Regions from separate parts of the Streptococcus sp. 27098_8_148 genome, predicted to be linked through region 1. Evidence: predicted binding sites of a transcription regulator. Region 1 holds the regulator's gene; each other region holds the start of a gene.
What was found. Region 1 encodes Rex, which represses fermentation and respiration genes when NADH is low (regulators of the CRP and FNR family bind a similar motif). Its sites were predicted from a motif close to TTGTGAANTANTTCACAA; they were not measured.

Region 1 (10,655 bases):
GCGTCGTTCAACTCAGGGTGTGAAAGTTATGAGACTGGATCAGGATGCGAAAATTGTGACCTTTACAACAGTCCAACCCGAAGAAAAAGATGAAGAAGTAGTGGAAGAAAACGAATAGATAAGGGGACAGCATGTCACGCAAAAGAAAAAAGAAAAAGAGTTTACGCAATACTCTTATCAACATCGTTGCAACACTTTTGATTATTCTCTCGCTTCTCTTGATTTTCAATGCTCCGATCCGAAACATGATTATGGTTTGGCATACCAACCAATACCAGGTTAGCAAGGTCGATAAAAAAACCATTGATAAGAATAAAGAAGTGAAGACGAGCTTTGATTTCCAACATGTCCAGTCACTCTCGACGGAAGCCGTCATCAATGCCCAATGGCAAGCTCAAAAGCTACCAGTAATTGGGGGGATTTCGATTCCTGAATTAAACATGAACCTTCCGATCTTTAAGGGGCTTGAAAATGTAGCCCTCTACTACGGAGCAGGGACCATGAAGGAAAACCAAGTCATGGGGCAAGGCAATTATTCTCTTGCTAGTCACCACGTATTTGGCCTAACTGGAGCAAATGCCATGTTATTCTCACCATTAGAGAAAGCCAAGGCTGGTATGAAGATCTACATCACGGACAAAGAAAAAATCTATACTTATGTCATCTCGTCAGTTGAGACAGTGACTCCAGATCGTGTAGATGTCATTCAAGATCGTGAAGGCGTTAATGAGATCACCTTGGTGACCTGTGAGGATGCTGCAGCGACTTACCGTACGATTGTAAAAGGAAATTTGGAAACCTCTGTTGACTATGACAAGGCTCCAAAAGACATCCTGGATTCATTCAGCAAGTCTTATAATCAAATGCAACTTTAAGAAAATAAAGCCCGAGACAGAAATGTCTGGGCTTTTTCTATGTAGGAAGCTAGGAGAAATTCTTGTAAAATTGTAAGAGATTGGTAATATAATGTAAGGAACTTGTCATAATATTAAGGGAAAATCAGTATATAATAAAGGGGAAAGAGTATGATAAGGAGGTAGAATAGTGACAAAAGAGCGAATTTACCATCTCTTGCATCATTTCTATAATCTCTTAGTAAACGATTTTCCACGAAATGGTTTAATTACGAAAGGAATCTATGAAGTAGAGCAGGTCTACCAAGCTTTAGAGGCCATTCCTCAGAGCCAGGAGTACTTGATTCGCTGTGAAATTCAACAGTTTTTAAAAGAGCTTGAACAAGTTCAAACAGGTTACCAGATCCGCTTTAATAAAGATGAAGTCTTAGTGTTAGATGATTTGAAGGAAGAAATTGCCTGTAAATAATGCAAGGTCGTCGTTTTCTCTATTTATTACGAATTAATAAGTGAGGAGGAAATTATGTACGACATATCATTTATTGAACCATCTTTGCTTCCTAGAGAACGTTTGGTTTCTGAAGGGGTAGATAAGCTGAGTCATCAAGAATTGCTATCCATTCTCTTACGGACAGGCAATAAGAAAAAAAGCGTTTATGAGATTGCACAAGGTCTTTTGAGTTCGGTTAATAGTTTAAAGGAGTTAAGTCAATTAACCCTAGAGGAGCTACAGGAAATCTCAGGTATTGGCCGGGTGAAGGCCATCGAACTTCAGGCTGTGATTGAGTTTGGACGAAGGATTCATAAAGACGAATTGATGAGTTCTGAACAGATCATGAGCAGCCAGAAATTGGCCCATAAAATTCAACAGGAAATCGGCCATAAGAAACAGGAGCACCTGGTTGCCCTCTATTTAAATACGCAGAATGAAATTATTCATCAGCAGACCATTTTTATTGGAACCGTGAATCGAAGTATTGCGGAGCCACGTGAAATCCTGCATTATGCACTGAAGCACATGGCAACCTCTATCATCTTGGCGCACAATCATCCATCTGGTGCCGTATTTCCCAGTAAAAATGATGATGAAGTAACGCAACGAGTTTTAGAGGCCTGTGAAGTGATGGGTTTAACCCTATTGGATCACTTGATTGTATCTGAAGAAAACTATTATAGTTACCGTGAAGAAACCGATTATTTGGCATAAAAAAGAGAGTGGGACAGAAATCGTTAATTCGTTAGAATTCGATTTCGTCGTCCCACCTCCGCACAGTTGAGTAGGGCTGTAAAAGCTGTTAAAATCAGCGTAGTAGAGCCCACTCAATCACTGCGTCTTGCTCGACAATCCAAAAATAATTGAGAGGCTAGGACTTTTGTCCCAGCCTCTTTTCTTGTTAATGTATAAGTCTTTATTCTTCGTTTTTTCGCATGAAATAAAGGAGTGTTTGCAATTCACTGGTGAGATCGACATATTGAACGACGACATCTTTAGGGACTGTTAGATGTACTGGTGAGAAGCTGAGAATTCCCTTGACACCAGCGTCTACCAAAAGACTAGCAACTTCTTGAGCCTTGACGCTAGGAACAGTAAGGATGGCTGTTTGAATGCCTTCTTGTTTGAGCTTTTCTTTGATGGTGGAAATACCGTAAATGGGAATTCCGTCCTTACTTTTGGTATTGATCAGCTCATGATCGTCTAGATCAAACGCCATGACAATTTTCATCTTATTGCGTTCATGGAAGCGATAGTTGAGAAGCGCACTTCCCATATTTCCGATCCCCACAATAGCGACATTGGTAATGGCATTGTCATTTAAGAGATCGGCAAAGAAGTTCATCAGTTTTTTTACGTCATAACCAAATCCACGTCTTCCTAATTCACCAAAATATGAGAAATCTCGGCGAACAGTAGCAGAGTCAATCCCTATTGCATCAGCAATTTGCTTGGAATTGGCGCGCTCTATTTTTTCAGAGTTAAAACGTTTAAAAATGCGGTAGTAGAGCGATAAGCGTTTTGCTGTTGCGCGTGGAATTGGAGTATTTTTATCATGTTTCACAATATCACAACCTTTCCCTCTTATTGTATAGGAAGATTGTGAAAAAATCAACTATCTAGAGTGTTTTTTCAAAAATATTTTTGTCTAAAGAAAAAGCTGATGGCGATGGAGAGTTCCATCAGCATCAGCTTAGTTTTCAGCTTGTTCTACCTTTTTCAAAAAAGCATAGAGTCCATCGACTCGTCCTGTATAGGGGAGTTTTTCCCCCTTGTATTCAATGGATACGATTGAGTAAGAGTCAGGCAAGGTTACACAGCCTGAAAAAGCTAGGATACAGGCTGCAAGGTCAGGATAAGTAGTCGTTCGTTCTACTTGATAAGCATCGATATAAGTTAGGGTTACCATATTAGGCCTCTGTTTTGTTGAAAATTTCTCTTTCGACAAGACTATCCATTAGGAAATAGAATTTTTGTTGGATAATGTTATTTTCTGGATTTTTAAAGATATTAACCAGGCGAAGCCCAGACTTGTCTGTAATATTGATCTTAAAACCTGTAAAATCTTTATTGAAAATGATTTTAAGTAGGAAGCCTTCGCCACTATTTGGAACGGCTTCGAGCAAACGATTTAACTCGTAATTTCCAACTTTTGTAACAGCGAATGTATTGTCACGTAAGGTATATTTTTTAACATTTGGGTGTAGACTATAGGTATATTTGCAGTCTTTCAATGAAACACTTGTTTCAAAAGCCATATTGTTCTCCTATGATAAAATTTCTTTAAGTTTTGAGAGGAAGTCTTGAACCTCCTCTACGGTATTGAGTTCTGAAAAACTAATTCGAAGGGATTCTTTTAGGCGTGAGCTATCTTTTCCATAGAGTGCCTCAAGGACATGGCTGGGTTGAACTGTACCAGCGGTACAAGCAGAACCTGTAGAGACAGAAATTCCAGCAAGATCGAGTCGCATCAGTAAAACGTCATTTTGGACACCCGGAAAGCCAAGGTTCCAAACAAATGGAAGATGATCGTCATTCGCATTTACGTAGTAGTCGTAGGCTGCTAAACCATTGACTAGCTCTTGGCCGAGTTTTTGAACCTGGTTGAAATTTTCTTCTTGGTGAAGTGTAGCTTGCTGAAGGGCGGTTGCCATCCCGACAATAGAAATAAGATTTTCCGTGCTGGCTCTCATCTTATTTTCCTGATCCCCACCATGTAAGAGATTATCAAAATCTGGGGCGGCTGCATAAAGGAAGCCGACGCCCTTTGGTCCATGGAATTTGTGGGCAGAAGCACTGAGAAAATCAATTCCCAACTCTTCGGGATAGACAGGGACCTTTCCAATTGCTTGAACCGCATCAACGTGAAAGGCAGCTGGATGATCTTTTAAGAGTTCTCCGATTTCTTTAATCGGTAGAAGATCGCCTGTCTCGTTATTGGCAAACATGGTAGAGACAAGAATGGTATCCGGTCTAAGTGCAGCCTTGATATCACTAGCCTGAATGCGTCCATCTCTTGGTTGGACGATCGTCACTTCAAATCCGAAACGTTCTACAAGGTATTCGATGGGTTCTAGAACCGCATGGTGTTCCAAAGCGGTCGTAATGATGTGTTTGCCATCTGCTTGGTGTTTCAAGCAGTAGCCTTTTATAACGGTATTATTACTTTCTGATCCACCTGAAGTGAAGAAAATACGATTTGGAAGAGTATGGAGAGACTGAGCAATCTGCTCGCGAGATTCCCGGAGAAGTTTACTAGCCATCCGTCCATGAGCATGAAGGCTCGATGGATTTCCAAAAGTGGTCTTCATAGTTTCAGACATTTTATCAATGACTTCAGGTAGAAGGGGAGTTGTTGCGGCATTATCAAAATATATCACATTAAGACCTTATTTCTTGTGGTAGGCAAATAGAGGACTAACAGGTTTTCTTTCTTGAATGCGAACAATAGCTTCAGCGATCAGTTCGCTAGCTGTCAGATAGTTAATATTTTTAGGAGTTGGTCCGTTTGGAGCAACAGAATCGGTTACTAAGATTTCTTTGATCGGAGCTTGGTCTAATAACTCGACAGCACCTTTTACAAATAAACCATGGCTTGATACAGCATAAATTTCAGTAGCACCTTCGCGTTCGACGATTTTCGCAGCTTCTGAGAATGTCTTACCAGTATTGAGGATATCGTCAATCAAGATCGCTTTCTTGTCTTTGACATCCCCGATAATATAGCCATAATCACGGTTCGCATCATCTTGCTCGTAATCAATGATCGCAATCGGTGCATCAAGATATTCTGCTAAACTGCGAGCTCGTTTGACACCAGAGTTTTTAGGGCTGACGACTACGACATCAGGACCAGTTAGACCTTTGTTGATGTAGTGTTCTGCAAAAAGTGGAACGGTAAAGAGGTTATCCACGGCAATATCGAAGAAACCTTGGACTTGCACTGCATGGAGATCCAGAGTGACGACACGATCCACCCCAGCTTTGACCAACATATTTGCGACAAGCTTAGCAGTAATTGGTTCGCGAGGAGCAGCAGTCCGGTCTTGGCGAGCATAACCGAAGTAAGGCATGACCACATTGACAGTATTTGCGCTGGCCCGTTGGCAAGCATCCACCATAATTAAGAGTTCCATCAAGTGATTGTTGACAGGGAAACTGGTTGATTGAATGATATAAATATCATATCCACGAACACTTTCCTCAATATTGACTTGGATTTCACCATCTGAGAATTGACGGGATGAAATTTTCCCAAGTGGAACCCCAGCATGATCCGCGATTTTTTGCGCAATCTCTGGATTTGAATTGAGAGAGAAGAGCTTCATATTTTTTTTATCTGACATGTGATTCCAACCTCATTTAGATTTTTGATCTTAGCACTATTTTAGCAAAAATTTGCGATAATTTCAGCTATTTTACAATCTTTCCGCCAATCTTGCGATTTTATTTTTTGCAGCTTTGTAGACGATTCCATGCTCTTTGATGAACTGATGGAAATTTTCTTCCTGCTCAGCGGTTTCGACCTCGATTTCTAATTCATAATCTTCAGTGTCTAGATAGAGACTGTGGTCTAGTGCCACCAATCCTGCAGCTGTTTCTTTTTCGAATCGTTCTGTTGTAAGGCTTCCCCAGACAGCGAGTTGCTCAACAGAGATTTCTTTAGAGATTAAGAGGTTTTTGATTTCTCCGTCAGGAAACTGTTGGTGTTGAAGGATCGCCTCGGTTTCTTCGGGGCTGAGGTTTTGATTGTACTCGAAATGGCCAACTGCCTCAGGGACTTTGAGAGTCAACTCAGCTTGATCTGTGAAAGTACGCACCCGCAAGGCCATTTTTTCCTTACGGATGAGCTGGTCGTGTGTATCGATATAGTGATTGGTTTGGACAACCAATTCTGTATCAGCAAAAAGTGGAAGGAGGGATTGGTATTCCTCCTTATCTAGCAAGGTTTTGTATTCAATTTCTAAATGGTTCATTTTGTAGTCCTTTGCTTTTTTTCAAAAGCGATTCATGATATAATAAGAGATGTGTTTATTGTATACAAAAATGGTTCAGATTACAAGGTGGTAGGATGGCAATTGATTGGGAAAACTTCTTAGATCCCTATATCCAAGCAGTTGGGGAATTAAAAATCAAACTGCGTGGGATTCGTAAGCAATATCGTAAGCAACAAAAGCATTCTCCAATTGAGTTTGTCACAGGACGGGTCAAGCCGATTGAGAGCATTCGCGAAAAGATGATCCGAAGAAATATTTCTGAAGAAAATCTGGCTCAGGATATGCAAGATATTGCTGGTCTTCGCATCATGGTCCAGTTTGTGGATGATGTGGATGAGATCCTAGAGGTTCTGAGACAACGGCAGGATATGCGCGTGGTCCAAGAGCGAGACTACATCCGCCACAAGAAATCAAGTGGCTACCGGAGTTACCACGTCGTGGTCGAGTACCCGGTTGATACCATTGATGGAAATGAAACGATCTTAGCAGAGATTCAAATTCGGACCTTGTCCATGAATTTTTGGGCAACCATTGAACACTCGCTCAATTATAAATATAAAGGAGACTTTCCAGACGAGATCAAAAAACGCTTAGAGACGACAGCAAACCTGGCCTATCTTTTGGATGAAGAGATGGGGGCAATTCGGGATGCGATTCAGGAGGCTCAAGCCCTGTTTGATCCACTTCATCGTAAGTTAAATGATGGCGTTGGAAATAGTGATGACACAGATGAAGACTACAGGTAAAAAAGTATCCATTATTCGCAATCGCAAGCGTCAAAGTGAAGAGGTTTTTCAGCAGTTGCGCTACAAGCTTCGGAAAAATAATTTTATTTTGACGGAGAAGCACCCGGATATTGTGATTTCAATTGGTGGCGATGGAATGTTGCTATCGGCCTTTCACAAGTATGAACACCAGTTGGATCGGGTGCGATTTGTTGGCGTCCATACCGGACACTTAGGATTCTATACAGATTACTTAGACAGTGAAATCGATAAGCTGGTTGAAAATTTAAAATATGATACAGGAGCTAAGGTTTCTTACCCTATTTTGAATGTCAAGATTACTTTCGAAAATGGGGAAACCCGTACCATGAGAGCTTTGAACGAAGCGACGATTAAGAGAAGCGACCGGACCATGGTTGCCGATCTTACGATTAATGGAGTGGATTTTGAGCGCTTCAGAGGAGACGGCATTACTGTTTCGACTCCGACAGGAAGTACGGCATACAACAAATCCTTGGGAGGAGCAGTCCTTCACCCAACTATTGAGGCGCTGCAGATTGCTGAAATCGCCAGTCTCAACAACCGTGTTTATCGTACCTTGGGTTCTTCTGTCATTGTCCCTAAAAAGGATAAGATCGAGATTACACCGACGAGACCTGGCTTTCACATTATCTCTGTTGACAATTCAACCTATTCTTACCGCAATATTGCAAAGGTAGAATACCAGATTGACAACCATAAGATCAATTTTGTGGCAAGCTCCAGTCACACCAGCTTCTGGAATCGGGTCAAGGATGCCTTTATCGGAGATGATAGAGAATGAGATTTGAATTCATTGTCGATGAGCATGTCAAGGTCAAGACCTTCCTGAAAAAGCATGAGGTTTCTAAGGGGCTCTTAGCAAAGATTAAGTTTCGTGGTGGCCAGATCCTTGTCAATGGACGTCCGGAGAATGCGATTTATTTGTTGGATATTGGGGATCGCTTGGTCATTGATATTCCGGCAGAAGAAGGTTTTGAAACCCTAAAACCCATGGATCGGCCTTTGGATATTTTGTTTGAAGATGATCATTTTTTGGTCTTAAACAAACCCTTTGGGATTGCTTCTATTCCAAGTGCGATTCATTCCAATACCTTAGCCAATTTTGTAAAAGGCTACTATGTGAAGCAGGGCTACGAGAACCAGCAGGTTCACATTGTCACTCGCCTGGACAAGGACACTAGTGGCGTTATGCTCTTTGCCAAACATGGTTATGCTCATGCTCGATTAGATAAGCAATTGCAGTCTAAATCGATTCAGAAACGCTATTATGCCTTGGTCAAGGGATCTGGGAAGCTTGATCCTGTCGGAGAGATTATTGCTCCGATTGCGCGTGATGAAGATTCAATTATCACCCGCAAGGTAGCTAAAGGTGGCAAGTATGCTCATACTAGCTACCAGGTTGTTCAATCTTTTGGTGATATTCACCTAGTGGATATTCAGTTACACACAGGTCGAACCCACCAGATCCGCGTTCATTTTTCCCATATTGGTTTTCCGCTCTTGGGAGATGATCTCTATGGCGGCAGTTTAGAAGACGGCATTGAGCGCCAAGCCCTTCATTGTCATCGTCTATCCTATTATCATCCATTTCTAGAGGAAGAATTGGTCATAGAAAGTCCACTACCTCCAGATTTCCAAGCTGTATTAACACAGCTTCAAACAAGTTATTAATTATTAAAAGGAGTAAAACTAATGGAAGTTTTCGAAAATCTCAAAGCCAACCTCGTTGGTAAGAATGCACGTATTGTATTACCAGAAGGTGAAGAACCTCGTATCCTCCAAGCGACAAAACGCATTGTGAACGAGACAGAAGTAACCCCTGTCTTGCTTGGTAATCCGGATAAAATTCGGATTTATCTTGAAATCGAAGGGGTTTTGGATGGATATGAAGTCATCGATCCTCATTCTTATCCAGGTTTTGAAGAAATGGTAGCTTCCTTGGTAGAACGTCGTAAGGGCAAAATGACAGAAGAAGAAGCACGTCAAGTCTTGAAAGACGACGTTAACTATTTTGGTGTCATGTTGGTACACATGGGAATTGTTGATGGGATGGTATCTGGTGCGATTCACTCAACAGCCGCAACTGTTCGTCCGGCCTTGCAAATTATCAAAACTCGTCCAAATGTAAAACGTACTTCAGGGGCTTTCCTTATGGTTCGTGGATCTGAACGCTACTTGTTTGGGGACTGTGCCATCAACATCAATCCAGATGCTGAAGGATTAGCCGAAATTGCCATCAATTCAGCTATCACTGCCAAGATGTTTGGTATTGATCCAAAAATTGCTATGTTGAGCTATTCAACAAAAGGATCTGGTTTCGGTGAAAGTGTTGATAAGGTTGTTGAAGCGACTAAGCTTGCCCATGAACTTCGTCCAGACCTTGAAATTGACGGGGAATTGCAATTTGACGCAGCCTTTGTCCCTGCAACTGCAGCCTTGAAGGCTCCAGGAAGCAAGGTAGCAGGTCAAGCCAATGTCTTTATCTTCCCTGGTATTGAAGCAGGTAATATTGGATACAAGATGGCAGAACGTCTTGGTGGCTTTGCAGCGGTAGGTCCAGTCTTGCAAGGGTTGAACAAACCAGTCAACGACCTTTCTCGTGGATGTAATGCAGATGACGTTTACAAATTAACCTTGATTACAGCAGCTCAAGCTGTGGAACAATAAGAAATACATTTAGAGAGCGGGACAGAAATCGGTAATTCGTTAAAATTCGATTTCGTCGTTCCACCTCCGCACAGTTGAGTAGGGCTGAAAAAGCTGATGAAATCAGCGTAGTAGTGCCCACTCAACCACTGCGTCTTGCTCGACAATTCAAAAATAATTGAGAGGCTAGGACTTTTGTCCCAGCCTCTTTTTCTTTATAAAATCAGAATTTCTAAACTCAGAATTTCTAAACTCTAACTCATTCTATGGTATACTAGGAATATGTTAGATTTAAAAGATTACGGGATTACCATGTGGGAGGAGGAAAAAATTGCTTCCTTCCGAGAGAAGTTATTAGCCTGGTATGATGCCCATAAACGGGATCTCCCCTGGAGAAGGACCCAGGATCCTTATAAAATTTGGATCTCAGAAATTATGCTCCAGCAAACACGTGTCGATACGGTTATTCCTTATTATGAGCGTTTTTTAGACTGGTTTCCGACGGTCGCTGATTTGGCTCAGGCTCCAGAAGAAAAACTCTTAAAAGCTTGGGAAGGCTTGGGGTATTACTCACGTGTCCGTAACATGCAGAAAGCTGCCCAGCAGATAATGGAAAATCACGGAGGAGTGTTCCCATCAAGCTATGACGAAATCTCTAAACTGAAGGGAATTGGGCCTTATACAGCTGGTGCTATCGCTAGTATTGCCTTTGGATTACCAGAGCCAGCAGTGGATGGCAATGTCATGCGTGTTCTAGCTCGCTTGTTTGAGGTGGACTACGATATCGGAGTTCCAACCAATCGCAAGATTTTTCAAGCCATGATGGAAATCTTGATCGATCCGGCCCAGCCGGGTGATTTCAATCAGGCCTTGATGGATTTGGGCTCCGATATTGAGT
Region 2 (10,655 bases), on a different contig from region 1:
TTGAGGGCTATTTGCTTGAATACCACCTACATGGAAACCTGAGTTAAAGTCAAAGGCTGTCTTTCCTTGATAGAACAAAGTAGCTTGCTGCAAGACATTAAAGTTCAATGAATCTTTAGGAGAAAATTCCTTGTACATCTTCACCCAATATTTAATTCCATCTTGGGCCAGCTTGCTTGTCAAGTTAGCTTTCAAATCTTTTGTCAACAGACTTCCGCCACCGCTTCGTACGTAGAAATTTAAGAAGCGTGTACCCATCAGGTCATTTGTCCCAAAAGGAACAGACAATCCATAAACTCCATTTTCTTTTAATTTTTTTGAAGCTTCATACAACTGGTCCCATGTTTTTGGAACTTCAATATTATATTGTTTCAATAAATCAGTGCGAACCCACATGACTTGAGCATGTGAATACAAAGGAACAGAATAAAAATTGCCATCAACCTTCGCTTCATCTAATGCTGTTTTATTAAATTTATCTTCTCCGATTTTCTTAACGGTATCATTCAATGGAACTAAGGCATCTGAATTTACCATTTCCATAACTTGGTTTGGCAAAGCTGTACTAATATCTGGAACATTGCCATTTGCTAATCCAGTCGTCCATTTTGTATAGAAGTCATTCCATGAAAATGTCTCAATCTTGATTTTAACTTTTGGATGCTTCTTCATGAACTCATCAGCTGATTTTTGAATACTTTCTAACCGAGGCCCCTGAGTAAATGAGTGCCACATTACAATTTCACCAGATAATTCTCCAGTTTTATTACTTCCTTCTGCATCATTTTTTGAAGATGAACATGCAGTGACAAACAATGCGAATAACGCGAGAACCAAAGCGAAAAGAATTTTCTTACTATTTTTCATTGTTTTCCTCTTTCTGTTTTAAATACAAAATATGTAATCAGCGCTTTGAAGACTTAACTTCTCCGAAAAAACTAACTATATTGCCTATCTCCTCCATTTTCTATTTAAGACATCTAATCAATCGCAATTTTGAATAAATATTTTCTGACTGTTTCTTCCTGACCTGAATAACCATTTGGTTGGTGAGGTTCACCAGGGAAGAAGACTGCAAAATTATGATAGCCCAAATGAAGTGGATAGAATTTCTCACAATGAACAAAGCCAATATCACTTGCTTCATCAAATGGAATAGCTTCATCTAGGATACGGGAACCGTAGCTAGAGAATTCATGCCCTTCAACTAATAAATGAAGGTCGGCATAACGGCGATGATGTTCAAAGCGATTATTTTCATCTTTGTTAAGGGTGTTTTCTTGAACAACGAGAAAGACCTTGTCACCGTCGATATCATATCTCCCTAGCTCAAAAGAATCTTTCCGGTGTTCATAGAGAAAATCAATCGCTTGATCCAGATTAGGATGAATCCCTTTGTACAATTTTATGTTTGTTAAATCATCAAATATCATCTATTTCTCCTTTAACACTAGATTTATGTTACAGAAAGTTAAGCAAATATGACTTCCTTCTTGAAATCTACATCGTTATCCCTTCACTGAAACATTCTCATTAAATGAATTCGACTACTCTCTATTGGGTCTCCTCCTCCTTCAATCTACTGTTTTGTTTTCTCATTTTAAGGCTGCGACAAAGCGCTCGGTGATCTCTTTTGGTCGGGTAATGGCGCCGCCTACAACGATCCCACGAACCCCAAGATCATGGATTTTCTTGGCCTGATCAGGATAGTGGATCTTGCCTTCTGCGATGACATCCACTCCTGCTTGACAGAGGCTATGGATCAGTTCAAAATCTGGCCCATCAACCTTCGGACTGTAGTCCGTATAGCCCGAAAGGGTCGTTCCGACAAAGTCTACTCCCGCTTCGACTGCTGTCAATCCTTCTTCCAGAGTAGAGGTATCAGCCATCAAGAGTTGGTCTGGATATTTCTCTTTGACTTGATGGATAAAATCACTAATCGAAAGACCATCATGACGGGGACGTTTGGTACAATCAAGAGCAATGACTGCGATATCCAAAGCTGCCAGCTCATCGACTTCTTTCATAGTAGCCGTGATAAATGGTTCTTCAGGTGGGTAATCACGTTTGATAATCCCAATAATTGGTAACTTGGTCACTTCCTTGATTTCCTTGATATCCCGGACACTATTGGCTCGGATTCCGACAGCTCCACCCTGTTCAGCCGCTTTGACCAAGAGAGGAATGACTCCTCCTGCTTCTGTATAGAGCGGTTCATGAGGGAGAGCTTGACAAGAAACAATGATGCCGTCTTTGATTTGTTCAATCAGTTCATCTTTTGTAATCTTTGACATAACTCCTTCTCCTTTGATAATAAGGCAACTCGAGTACTTGTAAATTGATTATAATCTATTTTTAAAGCGCTTACAATATTAATCGTGCAATTGGATTATAGTTTCACATTTTAGGGAAAAATAAAAAGATCTCTGAAACTAGTTTCAGAGATCTAGGACATGGTGATTCCCTAAGCCATCTTTTGAGTCGCTTTTTCCTTTACAACAAATACAAAGCCGATAGAGCCAACGACAGCTCCAAGCAAGATCCAATAGGCCATATCTGATGACGCAATTGGGCCTGCCAAGAGACCTGCTAATAAAAAGAGATCGATATAGAGTCTGATATCCCGATAGAAGGTCCAATTGAAATGGTAGCTACCTTCCGTGTACTTCCGTGTCGATACAGGCGGTTGAAAGACCTGCAACAGAATCAAAATCCCAACAAAAGCAAGATAAGCGAGGCTAACTACCGAAAGCGGAGCCCGCATCGTCAAAGCTACAGCCGCTAAAAGCAAGACCAAGATCCAGAAATGAAAGTCCAACCAGAATTCACGATGGTAACGAAAGCCCTTCATAAGATCACACCTTTCTATCCATATAATCGTTTTCTACACTTATATTATAAGACAAAGAAATTTTTTTGCAAGGAGAAATCGGTTAGCTGGAACTGAAAATAGGACCAGAATATCTCTGGCCCTACTAAAAAAACTATGAACAAAGAGTAATGAGCACATCATTCACTGATGTCATTTTCGATAATAACCTTGAGTGCATTGTTTTCACCCGCATGTTTAAAGACATCATAGGCCTTTTCGACTTCTGAGAGTTTGAAGTGGTGGGTAATGAGCTTGGTTGCATCGATCTTACCAGATTTTAGGACATTGAGCAACATTTCAGTGGTGTTGGCATTGACGAGACCGGTGTTGAGGGTAATGTTCTTGATCCACAATTCGTCCAAATTGAAGCTAACTGGTTTTCCGTGAACACCGACATTGGCGATGTGACCGCCGACAGAGATGACGTTTTGGCAGACATCAAAGGTAGCAGGATAGCCCACACATTCCATGGAGATATCGACACCACGACCTTCGGTCACTTCATTGATAAAGGCCTTGATTTCAGCGATATCGCTGGAGCAGATGGTGTGAGTTGCTCCAAATTTCTTAGCCGCTTCAAGACGAGATTCAGACAAGTCCACCATGATAATCGTAGCTGGTGAGAAGAACTGCACAGTCAAGAGAGCTGCAAGACCGATCGGACCAGCTCCAACGATACAGACATTGTCCCCAGGTTTTACATGAGATGGGAGGACCCCGATTTCATAAGAGGTTGGGAGAATATCTGAGAGCATGACCAAGGCTTCGTCATCCACAGTTTCAGGCGCATGATAAAGACTACCATCCGCATGTGGAATGTGGACATACTCTGCTTGGGTTCCGTTGATCAAGTGACCCAAAATCCAACCACCATCTTCACAGTGAGAAGGCAAATTACGTTTACAGTAGTAGCAGGTATTACAAGCTGTGACACAAGAGATGATGACCTTGTCGCCTACCTTGAAGTTATTCACTGCATCGCCGACTTCTTCGACGATCCCGATTCCTTCGTGGCCTAAAATCGTGCCTTCTTTACAAGCTGGCACATCTCCTCCTAGGATGTGAAGGTCTGTCCCACAGATGGTTGTCTTCAAGACACGCACAATGGCATCCGTTGGATTTTTGATCACTGGTTTTGGTTGATCCAGCAGTTGCAGATTGCCTGCAGATACATAAGTTGCAGCTTTCATAAGCGACTCCTTTTCTTTGTTGGTTTGATAAAACCATTTTATTTTCGTTTCTTTGTGAATATTATAACATATTAAGTAAACGCTTACAAGATTTTATGAGCACATTTTTAAAAGTTTTTTGAGCAAACAAAAACATTCCTCTTATCTCTACCAGAGGAATGTTTCAATCACCTTGTTCTAATTGTTGGCGCTGCTTATAGTACTCTTGCTGCTCGCGCTCACGTTCTTCTTCTAAACGCTCTTCATAGCGCTTTAGTTCTGCCTCAAACTCTTCTTGCAAGGCAAATAAACGCTCCAAGCCACTTTGAGCCTCCGCACTTGGGGCTTGAAAATGCAGGGCACTCAGCCAGTCTACTAAATTTTCTGTATGTTGGCGGACATCCATACGCATATCCGCATAATCCCACTCCAACTCGCTAAGTTTCTGGTTGAAGCGGTAATGTCGATCTTCTAGTTGTTCTAATTCACTATTTCCTGAATGGTACATCACATACCTCCTTTAATCGGACTCAATAAAATCGGCTTTTTCACTGATTTCAGTGCTGCTTCTGCCGCGTCCGCTGCTCCTCCTGTAAATCCATCTTTCAAATCATTAACTAGAGTTGTTGTAGCAAAAGAGCGCATTTTTTCGGATTGACCGCTCAAAGTCACCTGCAAACTCATCCCTTCCAACATCATCAAGGCTTTTTGCGTTGCAATCAAACTCCGAATTGCAATCCGCTCTTGCTCCTTTTTAATCTCTCGATGGAGCTCCTCAATTCGTTCTCTATCCTCTCCCAGGATCTCTAACATCTTTTTCTCCTACTTATGAAAATCAAAGGCCACTGCTTGTCCCTTATCCAAGTTCACCAATTGGGCTGATGCAGCTTCCAGTTGGCCTGCCAAATCTGACAGACGTGTCGAGTAGACCTTTGCTTGGGCCAGGTTTTCCGCCTCGACCGCTTGGTCCCAGCAAGTATCCATGGAGAACTCTCCTAATAATTGCTCCACTTCTGCATCTGTTAAAAATTGAGCCATGCTGTGGGCCATTTGAGACACCTCAGCAACCTTATGGGAAACCGTCTCCTTGGCCACTTCTAGCTGATCTTTGAGCTCGGCCTCAAAGACCGTCGCTTGCGCTGAAGCATTTTGCGCTACTGCCAGTACCAATTCCTCTCGTAATTGAATGGTCTGGGTACCAGATGCTCCTGCCAATTGCTGATGGAGACTCGGAATGCTGGGCCTTTCCTGCCCATACATGGAGACCACCGAAGCAGATGATGGCTGATTTTCTGAAGCGGACGTTGCCCGATCTCGTTGGGGCATTTCAATAATTTTCTGGGCCTGATCTTGCACTTCACCTTCTAACTCCATTTGAGATGGCCTCCTTTCTTGGATTTGTTTTTTCGTTTCCTATAACTGAAAAAGGATCCTAACCCTTCAGCTACAAGCAGATTCACACACTATAGGGTATCATAAATTAGCCCGGAATGCTATAAAAATAACACAATTTCTGAAAAAAAGTCTAATTTTTATGAAAAACGGTTCGGAGGTCTGAAAAGCAAAAAAAGACAGGCAATCCCTCAGCTCCCTTTTTTCGATCGAAACCTGAAAAGGCCATCAAAAATCCCCCGCTCTTTTGAACGAGGGATAGCTGATAAACATCAGTTGTTCGTTGGCGTCTTATTTACGACGTCCTGGACGTTCCTTGTAACCATAGTAAGCATCTTCGATGATTTCTTGCATATGGTCTACCATTGGAAGACGTGGGTTAGCTGGTGAACATTGATCTTCGTAAGCAAGGAAGGCCAATTCACGAGAATGTTTCTTCCATTCTTTTTCATCAACCCCTTGTGCTTTGAAGTTCATTTCAATACCACAGCGTTCACCAAGTTCGTACACAGCTTTTGCGTAAGCATCAACGGCTTCTTCTGGTGTAGAGCATGGAAGTCCTAACATACGAGCGATATCTTGGTATTTTTCATCTGCACGGTAGTAGTTGTACTTAGGCCATGTAGCTGTCTTGGCTGGGCGTGTACCGTTGTAGCGGATAACGTACGGAAGCAAGATCGCATTGGTCCGTCCGTGGATGGTATGGAATTGCGCACCGATCTTGTGGGCCATTGAGTGAGAAATACCGAGGAAGGCATTGGCGAAGGCCATACCTGCAATAGTTGACGCATTGTGCATCTTTTCGCGTGAATGGAAGTCCGCATTCTTCACTGAGCTTTCCAAGTTTTCAAAGACAAGTTTAATAGCTTGAAGGGCAAGACCATCTGTGAAGTCGCTAGCCATTTGTGATACGTAAGCTTCTGTCGCGTGCGTCAAGACGTCCATACCAGTGTCTGCTGCAACAGATCCAGGAACTGTCAATACCAAGGCAGGGTCTACGATGGCTACTGTTGGAGTCAATGAGTAGTCTGCGATTGGGTATTTACGGTTGTTTGCTTTATCAGAAATAACGGCAAATGGAGTTACTTCAGATCCTGTACCAGATGTTGTTGGGATGGCGATGAATTTAGTCTTCTTACCAAGCAATGGGAACTTGAAGGCACGTTTACGGATATCCATGAATTTTTGAACCAAGTCACGGAAGTCCACTTCTGGTTGTTCGTAGAAGAGCCACATAACTTTGGCCGCATCCATTGGTGACCCACCACCGAGAGCAATGATCGTATCTGGTTTGAAGGCACGCATGATCTCTGTACCACGTTCAACAGTTGTGATATCTGGATCTGGTTCTACGTCTGCAAAGATTTGGTAAACCACCTTGTTGCGACGAAGGTCAAGCTGTTCGATGATACGATCAAGGAAACCAAGCTCTACCATAGCGTGGTCTGTAACGATCATGACACGTTCAACGTCACGACATTTTTGTAAGTATTCAATTGAATCACGTTCAAAGTATGTTTTTGAAGGAAGTTTCATCCATTGCATGTTATTTCTCCGGCGTCCGACTTTTTTAATATTCAAGAGGTTGATGGCACTAACGTTGTCCCCAACAGAGTTGCGTCCGTAAGAACCACATCCAAGTGTCAATGATGGCAAGAAGGCATTGTAAACATCCCCGATACCACCGAAAGTCGAAGGAGAGTTGCAGATCACACGAATGGCTTTAACTGCTTTACCAAATTCTTTGGTCAATTCTTCATCAGCAGTATGGATGGCTGCTGAGTGGCCAAGACCGTTGAATTCAACCATTTGGCGAGCTTTGTTAATTCCGTCTTCACGGCTTTCAGATTTCAAAACAGCGATAACTGGTGACAATTTTTCACGAGTCAACGGTTCTTTTTCACCAACTTCTTTACATTCTGCAGCAAGGATATTGGTTCCTTCTGGGACTGAGAAGCCAGCTTGTTCAGCGATCCATGCTGCTGGTTTCCCAACGATGTCCGCATTCAACTTCGCACCCGCACAGTTTTTGCTGTTAGCTTTTACGCCGAAGCAGAACTCTTCAAGAAGGGCTTTTTCTTTTTTGTTGACAAAGTAAGTATGGTAAGATTTGAATTCTTCAACAAACTCATCGTAGATTTCTTTATCGATGATAACCGCTTGTTCAGACGCACAGACCATACCATTGTCAAATGATTTAGACATGACGATATCGTGTGCTGCTTGGCGGATATTGGCTGATTTTTCAACGTAAGCAGGAACGTTTCCGGCACCTACCCCAAGAGCTGGTTTTCCACAAGAATAAGCGGCTTTTACCATGGCGTTACCACCGGTCGCAAGGATGGTCGCAACTCCTTCATGGTTCATAAGGGCACTAGTTGCTTCCATAGAAGGTTGGGTAATCCATTGCACACAGTTCTCAGGTGCTCCAGCTGCAATTGCCGCATCGCGTACGATTTGTGCCGCATGAGCAGATGATTCTTGAGCAGATGGGTGGAAGGCAAAGACGATAGGGTTCCGTGTTTTCAATGAAATCAAGGCTTTAAAGATTGCTGTTGAAGTTGGGTTGGTTGTAGGTGTGATCCCGCAGACAACTCCGACTGGCTCAGCAATAAGGGTCAAACCAGTGACGTCATCTTCTGAAATGACACCAACTGTTTTCGTGTGACGCATGTTATTTACTACGTGTTCACAAGCGAACAAGTTCTTAGTCGCCTTGTCTTCAAAGACTCCACGACCAGTTTCTTCATAGGCATGAAGAGCGAGCTCACCGTGAGCGTCAAGAGCCGCTACAGATGCTTTCGCCACAATGTAGTCCACTTGCTCCTGATTCAATTTGCGCATCTCTTCAAGCGCCACCAGCGCTTTTTGCACCAACTCGTCTACGTGTTTTTCAGCAGCGAGTTTCTTTTCTTCAGGTGAGAGAGTTTTTTTATCAGCCATTTGATGCTTTCCTCCAATATTTGAAACCCTTATCCTTTTCTAGAACTTTTTCATGTTTTCGGAAATTTTCAAGAATAGTGTAAGAAATTTCGATTTGTTAATTATTTCACAATATAATTGTACTCTATTTTGAGATTTTTGTAAACACTTCCAAGCAACTTTCACAAAGAATTTTTCGAAGTTTGTGAAAACTTTATCAATCGTATTGCTGTGAAAGCAATTCTTTAGCAAAATTGTGAAGAAATAATTAAAAAATTTTTTTCTTCACAAAGTGATATTTTCAATTGATTTTTGTAAGCGTTTTCTTAATCTTACTAAAAAAAGCAGCTTTTTACAAGTAAAAAGTTGCTTTTTGTTTTATTTTGTTAGGATTTGTTTTGTTTCAGTTTCAGAGAAGCATTGTTACTTCTTGACCGGACCCTTTTCGGCCTTATCAAGGGCTTCTTTGACTGTTTGAGCATAGAGTTCCCCACCATTGGTTTCCATATTGAAGTGAACAGAGTCTGTTCCCACCCAAATGTTTGGATTTTCAATTGCTACTTGGTACCAGTCCGCAATGGTGATAAAGTCGTATTTCTTAGCTAGTTCCAACTCATAAAGACGCGTTTGAACCGATTCACTGGACTGATCGTTGGCATAGCGCCCATCATATGGTGTCACAAGGATCAAGCGACGGCCTTTTGGAAGTTTCTCAACATACTGATCCAGCAATTCTTTGTAGTTGCTTACAGTATTGGTTCCTAGGGCAATGACCACATTTTTTAGGAGAACTTTATTGGAGATATCGGTCTCAAAGACCTTCATTCCATTTTCCAACTGACGGCTCACCACTGCATCGATCTGGATGCCCGGGATCGCTTTGGTTAGGTAGTCCTGCGCTCGCAAGTTAACGGAATCACCGATCATGGTCACACCATTTGAGACGTTATAGTCTGTTGCAGTCGCATTGTCCACCTGCGTCCGCGTAACCTGCATTTTGCTATCTGCTTGATTGAGCCCACTCACTACCAAACTCTCATCAAAAGCTCCAACGGTTGGTGCAAAGGCGGAGATTCCGACCATCAAGAGAGCCAGAGGAATCATGAGGTAAAAGATCGGCTTGGTCAAAAAACTGAGATCCATCTTCATACCAAAGACCCGAGGTTCCTTGCCTGCAATGGTTGGCTCCAAAATATAGAAGGACAGAGCCGTTAGAATCAAGGAAACGATCGTCGTCACAAGGGCTGCCATCATATTTCCCAAATGTTGAGAGAAGATGATAAAGAAAGGCCAGTGGAAAAGATAGACACCATAACTGGTATCTGCCAAGAAATTGAGGATGGCTGGTTCTTTTTTATCTGGCGTCTTTTCGTGGAGAATACGGGCCGACAGAATCATGGCACAAGCTGCGATTGTCGCTGCTAAAAAGCCAAACAGATAGGTCCACAAGCTATCAAATGGCAAGAAAAGACTGAGCACAAACAAGAAGGCAAAGCTTCCACCCAAGACCGATAAGGTCTTTTTCATGCTCCAAGACTGCACCAGCTTTGTAAAGTTAGGGCTGACATTGGCAATCCCTGTCACCGTTGCTAGGCATGATCCCGCAAAGAAGGGGAAGATGTGAGTGAAGCTAGAAAAATAGATAGTAGAGAAATTAGCTGTCAGAAAGGCGCGGATGAACATGGACAAGAAGGTGAAGAGAAAGAGCCCGCTGGATGCCAGGAAGAGCATGCCTCGGTACTTTCCAACCGTCTTAGCCCGCTTAGCCAAGAACCATGCCAAAAGTGCCCATAGCACATAGTAATGCACTTCTAGAGCCAAACTCCAGGTATGAAGGAAGAGATGTGGAATGAAGTTGCTTTCGTAACTACCACCCGTTGCCATCTCAAAGAAATTGGTCACAAAACCGAAGACCGCCGCAATCTGAGTCCCAATACCAGCCACGTAGTCCCGTTGGACCATAAAGGTAAAGGGCATCACGACCAAGACCATAAAGACAAGGGGTGGTACGATCCGGTAAAAGCGCCGTTTCAAGAATGCCAGGTAGTCGATTCCTTGCTTGCGCGCAAATTCATCGATCAAGAGCGCTGTAATCAAAAATCCTGAGAAGGTGAAGAAAATATCTACCCCAATGAAGCCTCCAGGAAAGGCTTTTTGGAAGAAATGGTAAAGCAATACCAATAAGAGTCCTGTAACACGGACTAGTGAAAACCATTTAATGCGCATTTTGATAAATCCCCTGCTTGAATGTTCCTTTGTATACGACGTTGGCTTCTGTGGTTAAGGTGCCTTTGCCCTCC
Region 3 (10,655 bases), on a different contig from region 1:
CATAATCAGAACTAGCTTTTAAGGGCTAGTTTTTTTGGATGAAAAGAGAGGCAAAAACGTTTTAAAACTTGCAATTTCAAAGTTTTGTGGTAAAATTATAAGGAATGACTATATTATTTTAAGGAGAGACAGAATGTCTGTATCATTTGAAAACAAAGAAACTAACCACGGTGTATTGACTTTCACAATCAGCCAAGAGCAAATCAAACCTGCTTTGGACCGTGTGTTTGAGTCAGTTAAGAAAACTTTGAACGTACCTGGATTCCGTAAAGGTCATATTCCACGTCCAATCTTCAACCAACGTTTTGGTGAAGAAGCTCTTTACCAAGATGCTTTGAACGATCTTCTTCCAGCAGCATATGAAGCAGCTGTTAAAGAAGCTGGAATCGAAGTTGTAGCACAACCAACTTTCGATGTTGTATCTATGGAAAAAGGTCAAGACTGGACATTGACAGCAGCTGTTGTAACAAAACCTGAAGTAAAATTGGGTGCTTACAAAGACCTTGAAGTATCAGTAGAAGTTTCTAAAGAAGTAACAGACGCTGATGTGGATGCTCGTATCGAACGCGAACGCAACAACTTGGCTGAATTGGTTGTTAAAGAAGGTGCTGCAGCAGAAGGTGACACAGTTGTGATCGACTTCGTAGGTTCTATCGACGGTGTTGAATTCGACGGTGGTAAAGGTGATAACTTCTCACTTGGACTTGGTTCAGGTCAATTCATCCCAGGTTTCGAAGACCAATTGGTTGGACACTCTGCTGGTGAAACAGTTGATGTGATCGTAACATTCCCAGAAGACTACCAAGCAGCTGACCTTGCAGGTAAAGAAGCGAAATTCGTGACAACTATCCACGAAGTAAAAGCAAAAGAAGTACCAGCTCTTGACGATGAATTGGCAAAAGACATCGACGAAGAAGTTGAAACTCTTGACGAATTGAAAGAAAAATACCGCAAAGAATTGGCAGCAGCTAAAGAAGAAGCATACAACGATGCAGTAGAAGCAGCAGCAATCGATCTTGCAGTTGAAAACGCTGAAATCGTTGACCTTCCAGAAGAAATGATCCACGAAGAAGTACACCGTTCAATCAACGAGTTCCTTGGAAACATGCAACGTCAAGGTATCTCACCTGAAATGTACTTCCAAATCACTGGAACAACTCAAGAAGATCTTCACAAACAATACGAAGCAGAAGCTGAAAGCCGTACGAAGACAAACCTTGTGGTTGAAGCAGTAGCGAAAGCAGAAGGCTTCGAAGCAACTGAAGAAGAAATCAACGCTGAAATCGAACAATTGGGAGCAGATTACAACATGCCAGTTGAACAAGTTCGCAACCTTCTTTCACCAGAAATGTTGAAACATGACATCACAGTGAAGAAAGCAGTGAACGTGATCACAAGCACAGCAAAAGTAAAATAATTTAGATAAAAAAGAAGAGCCGTGAGGCTCTTCTTTTTTTGATTTCATGGAGAATCCTGGAATTTTCCTTTGACGAAAGGGGAAATTTATCGTACAATAGAGTGTAACGATAAAATGCGTGATAGATTTAGTGGCGAGAAGTTTTCAATCTATCATTGAGGATAGGATGAGGTTTAAGACCGGATCCTTCTCCATTTAGGAAATGAAACATAAGGAGATTTACCCTTGGAATTAGAAGTATTTGCTGGACAAGAAAAAAGTGAACTTTCTATGATTGAAGTGGCGCGTGCGATTTTGGAATTACGCGGACGTGACCATGAAATGTACTTTAGCGATCTTGTAAATGAAATTCAAATTTACCTTGAAAAATCAAACAGCGAGATCCGTGAAGCTCTTCCATTGTTCTACACAGAATTGAATGTAGATGGAAGCTTTATCCCACTTGGAGATAACAAATGGGGTCTTCGTTCATGGTATGCCATCGATGAAGTTGACGAAGAAATCATCGCTCTTGAAGAAACAGACGAAGATGAAACTCCTAAGAAACGGAAGAAAAAACGTGTCAATGCCTTTATGGATGGAGACGAAGATGCGATCGACTACAACGACGACGATCCAGAAGACGAAGAAGTTTACGAAGCAGATCCAGCTCTTTCATATGATGAAGAAAATCCAGACGATGAAAAGAGTGAAGTCGAAGCTTACGATGCTGAAATCAATGAAATCGTACCAGATGATTTGGGTGAGGAAGTTGAATTAAGCGAAGAAGACGACGAAGAAGAGGATTCTGAAGACGAGGAAGAAGAATAAATCATAAGAAGAGGCTGGGACAAAAGTCCTAGCCTCTCAATTGTTTTTGGATTGTCGAGCAAGACGCAGTGGTTGAGTGGGCTCTACTACGCTGATTTCATCAGCTTTTACAGCCCTACTCAACTGTGCGGAGGTGGGACGACGAAATCGAATTCTAACGAATGACCGATTTCTGTCCCACTCTCTTTTTGTTTGCATTGAAAAAAGTGATGAAATGTCGTATGATAAACGTGTAAGGTTTCCCAATAGGAGGTGTTCCAGATGGACTTTCGTTTAGATCAAAGTTTAGTAGCTCTTGGTATTGATACAGTTGTGGTCGGAATTGCTAGAAATGTGGATCCCCAAGCAGTTTTGCCCCCTTCTTTTCTTGAAAAGAAGAAAGAGCTTGAACAATGGGCGCTCCAGTGTCAGATAGAAGAAGTAGTGGCATCTCCTGTCATCAAAGGGTATACAGACCTCTTGCAAAAAGTAGGGCGTAGCATCAAGAAAAATCCACCAACAGTCCTAGCTCTTATCCGAAACATCCAGCATCGAGGTGCTCTTCCTCAGATCAATAGCATCATTGATATCTATAATGTCGAATCTCTGAAGTCTTTTCTCGCGATCGGAGGACATGACCTAGATAAGATTGAGGGACCGATTGAATTTACAGTGAGTCAAAGAGACGATATCTTCCTCCCGATCCTTTCTAGCGAAAAACATGTCGCACCGACAGATCCTGTCTACCGGGATCAAAAAGGAGTTCTGGCTTGGTTGGATGTACGCGATAGTGACCATTACAAATTTGAGGAGACCACGCAAAACGCCCTCTTTGTCATCCAAGGAAATGCCGAGACGTCAGTCGAGATGCGTTTAGAAGCGCTAGAACGAATCCACAAGGACCTTGCTCTTTGCATTCCTCAACTTCAATTTGAGAAATTTCTCGTCACACAAAATGGAGTGGAAAAGGTCGTGTAAACAGCGAACATTATTTTCATGAAATTTTCAATTTGACAAAGTAGACCATTTGCGGTAAGATATTGTTCGGGCACCTCATTTTGAGGTCGGAGCTCCCTAAGGATTAGGGAGCTATTTTTGTTTTTTCTGCAAAGAGGAATGGCCTCTACAACATTAGAAGAAGAGGAAAGCACATGTCAACAAAATATATTTTTGTCACGGGTGGTGTCGTATCATCCATCGGAAAAGGGATTGTCGCAGCAAGTCTTGGTCGCTTGCTCAAAAATCGTGGATTGAAAGTGACTATCCAAAAATTTGACCCTTATATCAATATTGACCCAGGGACAATGAGTCCTTACCAACACGGGGAAGTATTTGTCACAGACGATGGCGCAGAGACAGACTTGGACCTTGGTCACTATGAACGCTTCATTGATATCAATCTGAATAAGTATTCAAATGTGACAACAGGGAAAATTTATAGCGAAGTCCTTCGCAAGGAACGTCGTGGAGAATACTTGGGTGCGACTGTACAGGTGATTCCTCATATTACAGATGCCTTGAAAGAAAAGATCAAACGAGCAGCGACGACGACGGATTCAGATGTCATCATCACAGAAGTCGGGGGAACAGTTGGAGACATTGAGTCCCTTCCTTTCCTTGAAGCTCTTCGTCAAATGAAGGCAGATGTCGGTGCTGAAAACGTTATGTACATCCACACCACTCTTCTACCTTACTTGAAGGCTGCGGGAGAAATGAAAACCAAGCCGACCCAACACTCTGTGAAAGAATTGCGTGGTCTTGGAATTCAACCAAATATGTTGGTCATCCGTACAGAAAAACCAGCTGGTCAAGGAATTAAGAACAAGTTGGCTCAATTCTGTGATGTCGCACCAGAAGCTGTCATCGAGTCACTTGATGTGGAACATTTATACCAAATCCCATTGAACTTGCAAGCACAAAATATGGACCAAATCGTTTGTGACCATTTGAAATTGGATGTTCCTGCAGCAGATATGACAGAATGGTCTGCAATGGTCGACAAGGTCATGAACCTCAAGAAGCAGGTCAAGATTTCCTTGGTTGGAAAATACGTAGAATTGCAAGATGCCTACATTTCTGTCGTTGAGGCCTTGAAGCACTCAGGGTATGCCAATGATGCAGAAGTCAAGATTAATTGGGTCAATGCCAATGATGTGACAGCTGAAAATGTGGCAGAACTCCTTGGAGATGCGGATGGGATCATTGTCCCAGGTGGTTTTGGTCAACGGGGAACAGAAGGAAAAATTCAAGCCATCAAGTATGCGCGTGAACAGGATGTGCCAATGTTAGGGGTCTGTCTCGGTATGCAGTTGACCTGTATCGAGTTTGCCCGTCATGTCTTAGGCTTGGAGGGGGCTAATTCATCTGAATTGGATCCAGAAACCAAGTACCCGATTATCGATATCATGCGGGACCAAATCAATGTGGAAGACATGGGAGGAACCCTTCGTTTAGGACTCTACCCATCGAAGCTCAAGCGAGGATCGAAAGCAGCAGCAGCCTATGACCATCAAGAAGTAGTGCAACGCCGCCATCGTCACCGCTATGAGTTTAACAATGCCTTCCGAGAGCAGTTCGAAGAAGCAGGTTTTGTCTTCTCAGGCGTTTCACCAGACAACCGTTTGGTCGAAATTGTTGAAATACCAGACAACAAATTCTTTGTCGCTTGCCAATACCACCCAGAATTGTCAAGTCGACCAAACCGCCCAGAAGGACTTTACACAGCCTTTATCACAGCGGCCGTTGAAAATCACGATAGCAAATAAGAATCAAGGGTCAGGTTTCGTGACCTGATCCCTTTTGTGAAGAAATAACAAACATTGAAAAAAGTTTGAAAAAAATCTTGACAAACATGTGGATGATTGATATACTAGTAAAGTACTCAATCGCGGGGATGGCGGAATTGGCAGACGCGCAGGACTAAGGATCCTGTGACCGCTTTAGGTCGTGAGGGTTCAAGTCCCTCTCTCCGCATCGGATAATCAAGACAGCTTCGGCTGTCTTTTTTTGTTTTTCAAAACTTTATGATAGAATAGGTGTGAGATGAGGTGAGAACATGAAGAAAAAGGATCTGGTATTGGCCGATGGCCTTTTTGTACTATTGGGAAGTGCCATTAATTTTTTCGGTCCTATCCTGATTTTAGCGATGGGGATAGGCGCATACAAGGATACTTTTAGATATTTTATCGCCTTAAACATATGGAATGTTTTCATTTTTTTAGTGGCGATTGCTTCTAAGTATCTGCTCAGAGATGAAAAAAGAATCAAAAAATGGATTCTTCATCTTTTTCTGATAGCAGGCAGTATACTCTTTCTTGCGTCAATCCTTGCAGTGTGTGAGAATATTCCCTTTCTTGAGGGAGTGCTAAACGGACTTCTTGGAAAAATATTTACCGACAGTCAGTTATTTGCTGCTTATTTCTATTCTCAATGGGTTGCAGCGGTATCCCTTGTGATTTGCGGGATTGCCTTTCTCCTTTCACTAAAAAATTTTAAAGAAGAGAATTGAGAGTGGGACAGAAATCGGTAATTCGTTAGAATTCGATTTCGTCGTCCCACCTCCGCACAGTTGAGTAGGGCTGTAAAAGCTGATGAAATCAGCGTAGTAGAGCCCACTCAACCACTGCGTCTTGCTCGACAATCTAAAAATAATTGAGAGGCTAGGACTTTTGTCCCAGCTTCTTTTACTTGTTTGCTAGGATGAGAGTCTTAGGAGATAGGAGATTCCGTCCTATTTATCGGAAGAAATCGCTTAAAGCTACAGGAAAAGCTAGCAATTTCATCTAAAAAGTGATAAAATAAACAATGTAAGTGGGATTAACCCCACAAAAATTTATAGGAGGCCTATAACAAATGGCAATCGTTTCAGCAGAAAAATTTGTCCAAGCAGCTCGTGACAATGGTTATGCAGTTGGTGGATTTAACACAAACAACCTTGAGTGGACTCAAGCTATCTTGCGTGCAGCAGAAGCTAAGAAAGCTCCAGTACTTATCCAAACTTCTATGGGTGCTGCTAAATACATGGGTGGTTACAAAGTATGTAAAGCCCTTATTGAAAACCTTGTAGAATCAATGGGTATTACTGTACCAGTTGCTATTCACCTTGACCATGGTCACTACGACGATGCTCTTGAATGTATCGAAGCTGGTTACACTTCAATCATGTTTGACGGTTCACACCTTCCAGTTGAAGAAAACCTTAAATTGGCGAAAGATGTCGTTGAAAAAGCTCATGCTAAAGGTATCTCAGTAGAAGCTGAAGTTGGTACTATCGGTGGTGAAGAAGACGGTATCATCGGTGACGGTGAATTGGCACCAATCGAAGACGCTAAAGCAATGGTTGCTACAGGAATCGACTTCTTGGCTGCAGGTATCGGTAACATCCACGGTCCTTACCCAGCAAACTGGAAAGGTCTTCACCTTGACCACTTGCAAAAATTGACTGAAGCTGTTCCAGGATTCCCAATCGTATTGCACGGTGGATCAGGTATCCCTGACGATCAAATCCAAGCAGCTATCAAACTTGGTGTTGCAAAAGTTAACGTTAACACTGAATGCCAAATCGCATTTGCAAATGCTACTCGTCAATTCGTACGTGAATACGATGCAAACGAAGCAGAATACGATAAGAAGAAACTCTTCGACCCACGTAAATTCTTGAAACCAGGTTTCGAAGCAATTACAGCAGCTGTTGAAGAACGTATCGACGTATTCGGTTCAGAAGGCAAAGCTTAATTGAAAACAGGAAAGCAAGGTCCCATGTGGATCTTGTTTTTTTGTATGGGAAAAGTTGCTTCCGGGATTTAATTTTTGTACAATATGCCTATGAAAAAATTTAAACAGTTTAGCTGGATCGTTTGTGGCTTTCTCCTGCTCTTTTTAGGTGCTACATTTGTTTTTCATCAATTTAGTTTACGAAATGAAAGTAAGCTTCTAACACCCATTGGTAAACAAGTTACAGTCAATGGACATCGAATGAATGTCTCTGTTAAAGGAGAAGGATCTGAAACAATCGTTTTTCTTTCCGGTGCAGGTATCGCCTCTCCTATTTTAGACTTTAAGAATCTATCAGATTCCCTATCCAAAAAATACAAAGTTGTTGTCGTGGAGCGAGCAGGATATGGTTTTAGTGAAGATAGTGATCGTTCAAGAGATGTGATGGAGGTCCTTTCTGAGACCCGTCAAGCTTTGGCGCAAGCTCATGTTTCAGGTCCTTATGTGATTATTTCGCATTCTATGGCTAGTTTAGAGAGTCTTGCTTGGCAAGAGAAATATCCAAATGAAGTGAAGGCTTTGATTGGTCTGGATTGGGCCTTGCCAGCGAGTTATGAAGATTTAAAGGATAATCAGGCCTTGCTTACTGTGGCCTATTGGAGCAGTAAGATTGGCTTATTACGCTATTTCCCTGAGTCCTTTTATATAAAAAATCCAACTCTGACTGAAACTGAACGACAACAATATAAATTACTAGCATATAAGCAGTTGATGTCACAAGCCATGCTTCATGAATCCCGTTTGGCAAAGGAAAATGCCAAGAAAGTTCCATCTAGCATTAATCCGAAAATTCCAGCCTTACTCCTGGTTTCTAACGGTGAAGGCACGACCTTTAGCCAATCAGAGTGGCAACGTTATGCAGAGAGATTTGCAAGCGACCAGTCGAATATTCAAGTCGACTATATGGATGCGCCTCACGACCTCTATCATTATCAAAGCGATGCTATTGTTTCTCGTATTAAAGAATTTTTAGAGAATAATTGAGGGCTTAAAAATCCATTGAGACTGATGATAATAATTGAAAGGTAATGACTTATGAATAATTCTTATATTTTACTTAGACATGCTCATTCAAGATTTTCAAGTGATGATTTTAATAGAACTTTGTCAGAAAAAGGATTTTCATCTCTTAATCAGTTAGATTTTTTGAATTCTTTTAATATTGATTATTATTTTTCTAGTCCTTATAAACGAGCATTTGAAACGATTAATAGCTCGCCAATTCAATTTGATAAAATAGTTCTTGATAATCGGTTACGAGAGCGAAAATTATCCTCAAGATTTATTGAAGATACTGAGTTTGAAAAAACAATTCAATATTTATGGCAAAATCCAGATAAATCTCTTATTGGAGGCGAGTCCAATCGAGAAGCATTAAATAGAATTTTAGATTTATTTGAGGACTTGGAAGAAAGGTATTCAGATAAAACCATTTTACTGAGTTCTCATGGAAATTTGCTAGGAATCTTAATCAATCATTTTGATTCAAGTTTTGATTATAAAAAATGGGGACAGATGACTTTTCCAGATTGCTTTCTAGTTGACAAAGATAAGAGTGTGAAAAGAATTATGAAAGTTACATCTAGGTAATCATTTAGTTCAATCTATGTGATTTTATTTTCTGTTATTACAAATAGAATTGAAGGAAAAATAGCCATGATATTCGATCAGTCCTTGCAAGCCTACCTACATGAAGTAGATGATGTTCTTGTAGCTTGGGAAGAAAAACCAAGTGGAAACTTTGAGATGGAAGCTCAGTTGCTTGCAGCCAATTACCATAAAAATCTTTACCGTATTCTTGCATTTATACTGCCTCATTTACAAGAATTTTATGGGTATTTCACAGATGAAGAAGCTACTGAAAAATTGGGTAAACCCATCATCGAGCCAGAAAGACAAACCGTTACTTTCTGCGATCAAACTTTTGATGATATTCATATCTTTTCTTTTGACTATCAGGGGCAGGCATTTGAGAGTCTGGAGAATTTTGCCATTGATGGTTAAGTCTGTTTTCAGTTTTAAAAAGAAGGAGAGAGACTGATGAGTACTGCTGATTTTGTCTTTATTGAGAGTAAAGGCCCCATATTCCTAGATTTACAAGCCTTTTGTACTGCTTTGAGAGGAAAATTCCCAGGTATTTTGATCAGAGAAAGGACGAATCCTGAAAAAGCTTACTCGCTTTCTTGGGATTATCAAAGTCCTCAGCTTACTTTGGAAAGTTCACTGAGTAGCAAGAAAAATGTTTTTGTGATTGATTACTTTGATTCAACGAACAGGTTACAAGATTATGCCTCCTATATCATCTGGCTTCGGAAATGGTTTCCACCTGAAGAGAATGTTTCCTTTTGTGATGAAGGATATGAGTATATGTTTGAACTTCCTAGTGATTTATCCCAAAAGGAGTTTGAAAACTACTTACAAACAAGGTTTGATGAGTGAAGAAAAAGTTCGAAAACGAATAATGATATGGAACAGTTGAAAAGGAGAATCAGATGCTTACTAAAGATGATATGTTAGTTGCTTTGCATGATGCAATTACTGAAGACCAAGAATTTGAGTTGGCAGACGAGATTGTAGATGCCATGGAGGCTTCCCCTCAACCCTTTGATTTGGTTGCTCCCATATTAGAACTCATTGCTAACCACCCAGAAGTTGATTTTGGTTCTCCAGGTGAATTGGTACACTTTGTGGAGAAGTTTTATCATCAAGGCTATGAGGATTTATTGTTGGAGTCAGTTCTAAAAAGTCCAACTGTGCATAACATCTGGATGCTTCATCGATGCTATAATGACAATGATCCAAATCTAGTCCGGCAGATTCAGACTTTGGTTGGAGAACTGAAGAAGGATAAGACTCTTGATTCACAAGTAAGAAGCATGATTGAAGACTTAACTTGGTAGAGGTAGGTGATGCAGCATCACCTTTTTATCTTTTCTTAGGGATAAAAATTTTCGATATAAATTAACACTTGTTTTCCTTAGACATTTGCACTATAATAGGGTGTTATTAGGGCTTTCTTTCCTTATGTTGAAAAAAAGGCAGATTTTAGGAGATAGATATGGCAATGATAGAAGTGCAACATCTTCGGAAAAATTTTGTGAAGACAGTTAAGGAGCCGGGGTTAAAGGGAGCCTTGCGCTCCTTTATTCATCCTGAAAAGCAGACCTTTGAAGCGGTCAAGGATTTAACTTTTGAAGTTCCAAAAGGGCAGATTTTAGGATTTATCGGGGCAAATGGTGCTGGGAAGTCAACCACCATCAAAATGCTGACAGGAATTTTGAAGCCCACATCTGGCTTTTGTCGGATTAACGGCAAGATTCCCCAGGATAATCGCCAAGATTATGTCAAGGATATTGGAGTCGTTTTCGGACAACGCACCCAGCTATGGTGGGATTTGGCTTTGCAAGAGACCTACACGGTTTTGAAAGAGATCTATGATGTACCGGACTCGCTTTTCCATAAGCGCATGGACTTTTTGAATGAAGTTTTGGATTTGAAGGAATTTATCAAGGATCCTGTGCGGACTCTTTCACTAGGTCAACGGATGCGGGCGGATATTGCGGCTTCCTTGCTTCACAATCCCAAAGTTCTCTTTTTAGATGAACCGACTATTGGTTTGGATGTGTCGGTCAAGGACAACATTCGTCGGGCCATTACCCAGATTAATCAGGAGGAA

Region 2: a site for Rex is predicted at 4,115-4,132, ahead of O3646_RS06645 (zinc-dependent alcohol dehydrogenase family protein). Genes of this name have one in related genera too.
Region 3: a site for Rex is predicted at 5,994-6,011, ahead of O3646_RS08645 (class II fructose-bisphosphate aldolase). Genes of this name have one in related genera too.

The regions. Positions count from the first base shown of each region.
Region 1 covers NZ_JAPVYY010000014.1:989-11,643, reverse strand. The annotation lists gene gyrA (DNA gyrase subunit A) at 1-118, shown strand, start outside; gene O3646_RS09445 (class A sortase) at 132-875, shown strand; gene O3646_RS09440 (hypothetical protein) at 1,045-1,323, shown strand; gene radC (DNA repair protein RadC) at 1,378-2,061, shown strand; gene O3646_RS09430 (redox-sensing transcriptional repressor Rex) at 2,264-2,911, opposite strand; gene O3646_RS09425 (DUF4649 family protein) at 3,041-3,256, opposite strand; gene O3646_RS09420 (DUF1831 domain-containing protein) at 3,258-3,605, opposite strand; gene O3646_RS09415 (cysteine desulfurase family protein) at 3,615-4,727, opposite strand; gene O3646_RS09410 (ribose-phosphate diphosphokinase) at 4,737-5,693, opposite strand; gene O3646_RS09405 (CYTH domain-containing protein) at 5,766-6,323, opposite strand; gene O3646_RS09400 (GTP pyrophosphokinase family protein) at 6,419-7,090, shown strand; gene O3646_RS09395 (NAD kinase) at 7,074-7,892, shown strand; gene O3646_RS09390 (RluA family pseudouridine synthase) at 7,889-8,782, shown strand; gene pta (phosphate acetyltransferase) at 8,804-9,778, shown strand; gene mutY (A/G-specific adenine glycosylase) at 10,040-10,655, shown strand, end outside.
Region 2 covers NZ_JAPVYY010000006.1:66,241-76,895, forward strand. The annotation lists gene O3646_RS06625 (ABC transporter substrate-binding protein) at 1-867, opposite strand, end outside; gene O3646_RS06630 (YhcH/YjgK/YiaL family protein) at 981-1,433, opposite strand; gene O3646_RS06635 (N-acetylmannosamine-6-phosphate 2-epimerase) at 1,596-2,294, opposite strand; gene O3646_RS06640 (ABC transporter permease) at 2,465-2,851, opposite strand; gene O3646_RS06645 (zinc-dependent alcohol dehydrogenase family protein) at 3,010-4,062, opposite strand; gene O3646_RS06650 (hypothetical protein) at 4,226-4,549, opposite strand; gene O3646_RS06655 (hypothetical protein) at 4,549-4,854, opposite strand; gene O3646_RS06660 (hypothetical protein) at 4,864-5,415, opposite strand; gene adhE (bifunctional acetaldehyde-CoA/alcohol dehydrogenase) at 5,725-8,376, opposite strand; gene O3646_RS06670 (acyltransferase family protein) at 8,779-10,581, opposite strand; gene O3646_RS06675 (membrane protein) at 10,571-10,655, opposite strand, start outside.
Region 3 covers NZ_JAPVYY010000010.1:38,354-49,008, reverse strand. The annotation lists gene O3646_RS08680 (TIGR01440 family protein) at 1-5, shown strand, start outside; gene tig (trigger factor) at 134-1,417, shown strand; gene rpoE (DNA-directed RNA polymerase subunit delta) at 1,643-2,227, shown strand; gene O3646_RS08665 (B3/4 domain-containing protein) at 2,489-3,184, shown strand; gene O3646_RS08660 (CTP synthase) at 3,358-4,971, shown strand; tRNA gene O3646_RS08655 (tRNA-Leu) at 5,094-5,179, shown strand; gene O3646_RS08650 (hypothetical protein) at 5,262-5,714, shown strand; gene O3646_RS08645 (class II fructose-bisphosphate aldolase) at 6,059-6,940, shown strand; gene O3646_RS08640 (alpha/beta fold hydrolase) at 7,025-7,963, shown strand; gene O3646_RS08635 (histidine phosphatase family protein) at 8,015-8,569, shown strand; gene O3646_RS08630 (hypothetical protein) at 8,636-8,983, shown strand; gene O3646_RS08625 (hypothetical protein) at 9,020-9,418, shown strand; gene O3646_RS08620 (hypothetical protein) at 9,472-9,879, shown strand; gene O3646_RS08615 (ATP-binding cassette domain-containing protein) at 10,038-10,655, shown strand, end outside.